DNA from 2 places in the Pseudarthrobacter sp. 902506025 genome. Region 1 is predicted to be linked to the other one. Evidence: riboswitches for the same ligand, from Rfam matches in the RefSeq annotation. Region 1 holds a riboswitch; the other holds the start of a gene.
What was found. A riboswitch is a leader RNA that binds a small molecule or an ion and turns the genes downstream of it on or off. The one in region 1 is predicted to bind cyclic di-AMP.

Region 1 (3,355 bases):
CTCGACAACATCGCCGGCAGCACCGAGACCGGTGACTTCGTGGGTCAGAATGAGCTTTGCCATGTTAGTTAATCCCTTCCTTAGCCGCGGCCAGCGCCGGAGTAAGGCAGCAGAGCAACTTCGCGGGCGTTCTTGATTGCCTGGGCGATCTTGCGCTGTTCCTGCACCGTGACGCCAGTGACGCGACGGGCACGGATCTTTCCGCGGTCGGAGATGAACTTGCGCAGCAATGCTACGTCCTTGTAGTCGATGACAGTGATGTCAGCGGCCTTCAAGGGGTTGGACTTTGGTTTGGGCTTACGGAGTTCAGCCTTAGCCATCGTGGAGCTCCTATTCTAGGGAGCCCGTGGATATTGATCCACGGGATGGTGGTGGTCCGACGGCGGCAGTGCCTTGGGTGCGTTTCGCACCCGGGCAGTCCCGGCGCCGGGCCGTTATTTGGGTTTTAGAAGGGAGGTTCGGAATCGGGGCCGTTGCCCCAGCCGCCTGCGTTGGAGACACCGGGCGTAGCCCAGGGATCGTCCTGTGCAGCCTGCTGGTTGCCGCCGCCCCAGCCTCCACCGGAGTTGCCGCCCTGGTTTCCACCAGAGTTGCCTCCTCCGAAGCCACCGCCGCTGTTGCCGCCGCCGAAGCCGCCGCCACCCTGTCCGCCGGAGCGCTGGGTGCGGTTGACCTTGGCATTGGCGTAGCGCAGGCTGGGGCCGATTTCGTCGACCTCAAGCTCGATAACGGTGCGCTTTTCGCCTTCTTTTGTTTCGTAGGAACGGCTCTTCAGGCGGCCGGTCACGATGACGCGCATGCCCTTGGTCAGGGATTCGGCGACGTTCTCGGCTGCTTCACGCCATACGGCAGCGCGGAGGAACAGGGTTTCCCCGTCCTTCCACTCGTTGGACTGGCGATCAAAGGTGCGGGGGGTGGAAGCGATGGTGAAGTTCGCTACTGCCGAACCTGACGGTGTGAACCGCAATTCCGGGTCATTGGTGAGGTTACCGATGACCGTAATGGTGGTCTCGCCTGCCATCTACTGCCTCCTTGTTCGATCCTGGGTGAAGAGTGCGTTTCCTGCGGGGTAAAGAATGAAGACGGTGCTGAATTACTCAGCAACAACCTTCTGCTCTTCGGGGCGGGTGATCTTGGTGCGCATGATGGTCTCGTTAAGAGACAGCTGGCGGTCAAGTTCCTTGGCGGTCTCCGGCTTGGCAGTGAAGTTCACCACGGCGTAGATCCCTTCGGACTTCTTCTTGATGTCGTAAGCCAGACGGCGACGGCCCCAGATGTCAACCTTTTCGATGGTTCCACCATCGTTGGTGATGACGTTCAGGAACTTCTGAAGCGACGGCTCAACGGTACGCTCTTCGACCTCGGGGTCGATGATTACCATCAATTCGTAAGGACGCATATGTGAACCCACCTCCTTTGGGCTAAGCGGTTACGGCATTTCCGTAACAGGAGGTTCATTTGCGATTCCGTGCAATGCCTTGCCGCCGGAACGGAGGCAGGACGCAGCACAGACTTCAATATCTTAGTGCATTTGGACCCGATAGGCGATTCGCGCCTGACCCTAGGCTAGCCCCGGTGGAGGTGGGCAGCAGCCGTAGGTTCAGCCATGTGGAAAACCCTGCCGTCAGTGGCGCCTATTACCAATGCACTTTTGCCGACTGGGGAGCGCCACGCCAACTCAGTGAGGTCCGTTACCTAATTGTGATTCTTGGACCCTTTTCGTGTACGGTCGTCCGGGGGCCGCCCCCAGCCGGCTCCAGTCCCGGATGCCGCCCAACTCTGCCGCGTCCGTGATTCACCAGATTCCAGGCAGAGGCGGGGGACCCAAGCGTCCCGGGCACGGCCACGCGCCTGCCCTTGGGGTGAAGCCGCAGCACGCGGCCGAATGCCCTCATTCGAACCCGACAGCTAACTCCGCAGGCGACGAGAGGTAGCATCCCCATGCCCGCACCCCGCAAAGGCAGCGCCACACGAGCGCACCGTTATCAAAATGAGACAGATCCCGCCGGGACATCCCCGGCCTCCAAGTCCGGTGCTCCGGCCCGGGCGCGCCGCCGCTGGCCCCTTGCCGCCGGTCTTGCCGCAGCACTCCTCGGAGCAGGTTCCCTTGGCCTGGGCCTGACCCACGGTGACGGAACCGCTGACGTGGCGCGGGTGGCGAGTGCAGAGGATGCCGGCAGCGCCGCACCCACCCAAACTCCCGACGTTCGGGTCCCCGCTCCAGCGCCGGTCCCGGCAGTTGATGCCGCTCCTGCCGCCCCTCCTTCCCCGGCAGAGGCACCGGCACCTGCCCCCGCAGCAGTACCGGCACCCGCTGCCCCTGCCCCTCCCTCCGAGGCCCCCATCGCCGTGGCGCCTGCGGCGGCACAGCTGGCCAGCACCGGGACGCCTGCGCCCGCCGGGGTCCCGGGGAACTGGACCATGACCTTCGCCGACGAGTTCAACGGGGCCGGACTGGACACCGCGAAGTGGTCCGGCTGCTGGTTCTCCCCCGGTTGCGGAACCATGAACAAGGTCTCCACCAGCCCGGCGAACGTCTCCGTGGCCAACGGGAACCTGGCCCTGGGGCTCAGCTCATCCACCTCCGGCGGACTGGTATCCACCAACCCGAAGGGCGGGGCGGGGACCGGCTTCCAGTTCACCACCGGCTACGTCGAGGCCAGGATCAAGTTCCCGGGCAACGCCAACGGCCTCTACAACTGGCCTGCCTTCTGGACCACCGGACAGTCGTGGCCGGCCACCGGCGAGAATGACATCGCCGAGGTCCTGCAGGCCAAGATGACCGTGAACTACCACTCCGGTTCCGGCTCCCACAACCAGGGCGGCGTGGGCGGCAACTGGGCCAACGAGTACCACACCTTTGGCCTGCACCGGATGGCAAACTCCTCGGACGTGTACTTCGACGGCGTCAAGGTCAAGTCCTACCCCACCGACGACGGCAATGCCCCGCAGTACATCGTGCTGAATGTCGGCGCCTCCTCCACGAACCCGGCCTACGGCGCGCCGTCCCAGATGATGGTGGACTACGTGCGCGCCTGGCAGTAGCAGGCCACGCACCCAGGTGAAAGGGCGACGGCGGGACCTCCCGCCGTCGCCCTTTTTCGGCTTCCCTCAAGGTTGCCTAAAGCAACCCTCCGGGGACGATGTGATCCAGTACACTCTTGCAATGAAGCTCCTGTACGTGACGGAAAGCGTGCCCAACCGGGATCCGGAACTGGGGGATGGAAGCTCGATGATCCCGTACGAAGTGATCCTGCACCTCCCCCCTGGCGTTGCCGTCACGCTGCTGACTTTCTCGGGTCCTGTTCCGGTTCCGGCAGAGATCAGGAACCGCTGCGATACCGTGTACGAACTG
Region 2 (3,355 bases), on a different contig from region 1:
TGCTCGGCACCACCTCGGCCTACGGCCCCTGGCTGCGCTGGGTGGTCCTTGCAGGCGGGCTGGCCGGGGCAGCAGGAGCGGGCTTCAGCAAGTTCCTGGGCATGCGTTCGGTGCAGCGGGCGACGGCGGCCCTGGCCATCACGGCGTCGCTCGCCGGACCGCTGGCCTACTCCATCTCCACGGCGTCCACAGCGCACAGCGGGGCAATCGTCAGTGCCGGCCCCACGGCCGGCTTCGGCGCTGGGCCGGGCGGTGCTCCCGCCGGCGTCCGGAACAGCCGGAACGGGTCCGGCCCGAACAGCACCGGCGGTTCAAGTATTGCGGGGCAAAGCAACACAAACCCGGGCAGTACGGCACAAGGCAATACGGGGCACGGCTTCCGGCAGCCGAACGCCCAGGGCGGCACGGGCTTCGCGGGTGGCCGCGGGGGTGGCGTGGGTGGCCTCCTGGGTGCGCCCACGCCGTCGGCTGACCTGGTCGCCGCGCTCAAGAGCAGCGCCTCAAGCTACACCTGGGCCGCGGCCGTGGTGGGCTCCAACAACGCCGCGGGTTACCAACTGGCAACGGAACTGCCGGTCATGGCGGTGGGCGGCTTCAACGGCACCGACCCCTCCCCCACGTTGGCGCAGTTCCAGGACCTGGTAGCCCGGGGAGAGATCCATTACTTTATCGGTGGCGGAGCCATGCGCTCCACCACCGGTTCGGACGCTGCCACCCGGATCGCTGAGTGGGTGGCAGCCAATTTCACGTCGCAGATCGTTGGCGGCACTACGGTCTACGAACTGACCGGCCACTAGCGGAGGACGCCCCGGGGACCCGGCCGAATGATGCTCTGGCACGCGAGTGCCCGGGGTGAAGGGTGCCCGGGGCCCGGGCAGTCCATTACGGGGATACTCCCTCCGCAGTCACACAACCCGACGCGCTGCCAGCCGTGACTTCCGTTACCTAAATGTGACTTTCACTTAATCTTCCTGTACCGTCGATTGGGTGCGGTCCCCGTTCGGGCCGCATATCCCGGGTTGACGCCAAGCTCTGCCGCTTCCCCGGATTTCCGATTGAGCAACGGCAGAGGCGGGGGACCCACCGTCCCGGGCAATGAATGCCCTTGGGGTTAAGCCAGTACGTGATTTTTCCGTACGGCCGGATGCCCTCATCCGAACCCGACAGCTAACTCCGCAGGTGTGAGAGGCGATCAATCATGTCCAAAAACACGGCAGAAGCACGCCTGCATGCCAAGGCTAAACATAAGGCCACGCAGCAGGCAAAGAAAAACACCCTCGGCCGCAGGGCCGGAATCCTCGCAGTATCCTGCGCGGTTCTGGTTGGGGTCGGCGCAGCCGGCCAGGCCACCAGCAGCATGGCCCCGGTGTCATCGACCCAGGCAACCCAGGCAGCGTCCGATGCCCAGATGAGCATCGAGAAGAGCGACATCCGCTCCAACCCGGTGGAGAGCCCCGCTCCCGCCGCAATCGCAGTGGCACCGCAGGCGGCGGAGCCCGCTCCCGCGGCCCCGGCACCCGCCGCCCCCGCGCCGGCCGCGCCAGCGCCTGCACCGGCACCGGAACCTGCACCCGAGCCCGCCCCGGCTCCTGAGCCGGCACCCGCCGTCGCGGTCAACGACCCCGCCGGCGCCCAGGCCTACGCCGCCAGCCAGCTGGCCACATTCGGCTGGGGACCGGACCAGATGCAGTGCCTGCAGACCCTGTGGACGAAGGAATCCGACTGGACCACCACGGCCACCAATCCCAGCAGCGGGGCGTACGGAATCGTCCAGTCCCTCCCGGCCGAGAAGATGGCCAGCTCCGGCGCGGACTACCTCACCAACTACCGCACCCAGATCAACTGGGGCCTGGATTACATCAAGAAGAGCTACCAGTCCCCCTGCGGCGCACTGAACTTCCACCTGGCGCACAACTGGTACTAGGCACCTCTCTCCCGCGGCTGCGCGTCGAAGGACCACCCTCCGCGGAGCCTGCCCCGCATTGACCGCGGCCGACGGCGCGTCCCGGCTCTCCGCCGTCGTACGCCTTGGGCAGGGGCACAGCAGAGCATTGCAGCATCACCACTGCCCGCATCCAAACGGATGCGGGCAGTGGTGTTTTAACCCCAGGCTGCCTTAACCCTGGTGGTTTAAGCTGCAGCGCCCTATGGTGCGGACGTTAGGGTCGCGGTGGTTTCGGTTGCGGCGCCTGTGGTTGCGGTGCTTTCGGTTGCGTCCGGCCCGGCGTTCCGCCACGGGATGTACTGGACGGACCACTTGTTGCCGTCCGGATCGGCGAAGTACACGAAGTGGCCCCACGGCAGCACTTCGATATCACTGACGTCCACTCCGTTGTTCTTCAGGTGGTCGTGTGCGGCCTGGATGTCGTCCACCACCAGCTGCAGGTTTGACCCCGTGCCCGGAGGTGCGTCCACCAGCCCCTCCCCCAAACAGATGGAGCAGGCGGATCCGGGCGGCGTCAGCTGCACAAAGCGGATGTCGTCCGAAGGCCGCTCGTCATAGTCGGCGTTGAAGCCCACCCTGTTGACGTAGAAATCCTTGGCGCGGTCGACGTCGGACACGGGGACAAAGACAAGTTCGAGTTTCCAGTCCATCCGCACAGGCTAGCGGCGGTGATCCTGCCGGAAAAGGGGGAAGGCTACCCTGCGATGCCGTACAGGCGGTCGCCTGCATCACCCAGGCCGGGAACGATGTAGGACTTCTCATTGAGCTTCTCGTCGATGGAGGCCAGGACGATGTGCACGTTTGCGTCGCCCAGTTCCTCCTCCAGCTTGGCCAGGCCCTCCGGGGCAGCCAGCAGGCAGATGCAGGTGACGTCGGACGCGCCCCGCTTGAACAGGAACTTGATGGCCTCGCGCAGCGTACCGCCGGTGGCCAGCATGGGGTCCAGGACGAATACCTGGCGGCCGGTCAGGTCCTCCGGCAGGCGCTCCGCGTAGGTGATGATGTCCAGCGTCTCCTCGTCCCGGGCCATGCCCAGGAAGCCAACCTCGGCGGTGGGGACCAGCTTGGTCATGCCCTCCAGCATGCCCAGGCCTGCGCGGAGGATGGGGACTACCAGCGGGGTGGGCTTGGTGAACGCCGTGCCAATGGTGGTGCTGACGGGGGTTTCGATGGTGACGGGCTCCGTGCGGACCTCCCGCGTGGCTTCGTAGGCCAGCAGGGTCACCAGCTCTTCCGTCAGCTGGCGGAAGACCGGCGACGGCGTGTTCTTGTCCCGCAGGACGGTGAGCTTGTGGGCGACCAGAGGGTGGTCAACAACGAGAGTACGCATCCCCCAAAACTATCATCCGGCGGTGTCCTTGTTGTGGCTGCCGTGGGCATGCTCGTTGCCGTCCCCGCCGTGGTGGTGCA

Region 2: it holds a riboswitch for cyclic di-AMP, as region 1 does, so the genes downstream of both, AB0280_RS19670 (hypothetical protein) here and AB0280_RS11625 (glycoside hydrolase family 16 protein) in region 1, are expected to answer to the same signal.

The regions. Positions count from the first base shown of each region.
Region 1 is NZ_JBFBKW010000005.1:90,623-93,977, reverse strand. Features, by position in the region: gene rplI (50S ribosomal protein L9) at 1-63, opposite strand, end outside; gene rpsR (30S ribosomal protein S18) at 81-320, opposite strand; gene AB0280_RS11635 (single-stranded DNA-binding protein) at 446-1,021, opposite strand; gene rpsF (30S ribosomal protein S6) at 1,094-1,399, opposite strand; cyclic di-AMP (ydaO/yuaA leader) riboswitch at 1,787-1,938, shown strand; gene AB0280_RS11625 (glycoside hydrolase family 16 protein) at 1,942-3,045, shown strand; gene AB0280_RS11620 (glycosyltransferase) at 3,167-3,355, shown strand, end outside.
Region 2 is NZ_JBFBKW010000014.1:12,512-15,866, reverse strand. Features, by position in the region: gene AB0280_RS19675 (ArnT family glycosyltransferase) at 1-797, shown strand, start outside; cyclic di-AMP (ydaO/yuaA leader) riboswitch at 1,032-1,193, shown strand; gene AB0280_RS19670 (hypothetical protein) at 1,199-1,924, shown strand; gene AB0280_RS19665 (glyoxalase superfamily protein) at 2,146-2,595, opposite strand; gene upp (uracil phosphoribosyltransferase) at 2,640-3,275, opposite strand; gene AB0280_RS19655 (phosphatase PAP2 family protein) at 3,288-3,355, opposite strand, start outside.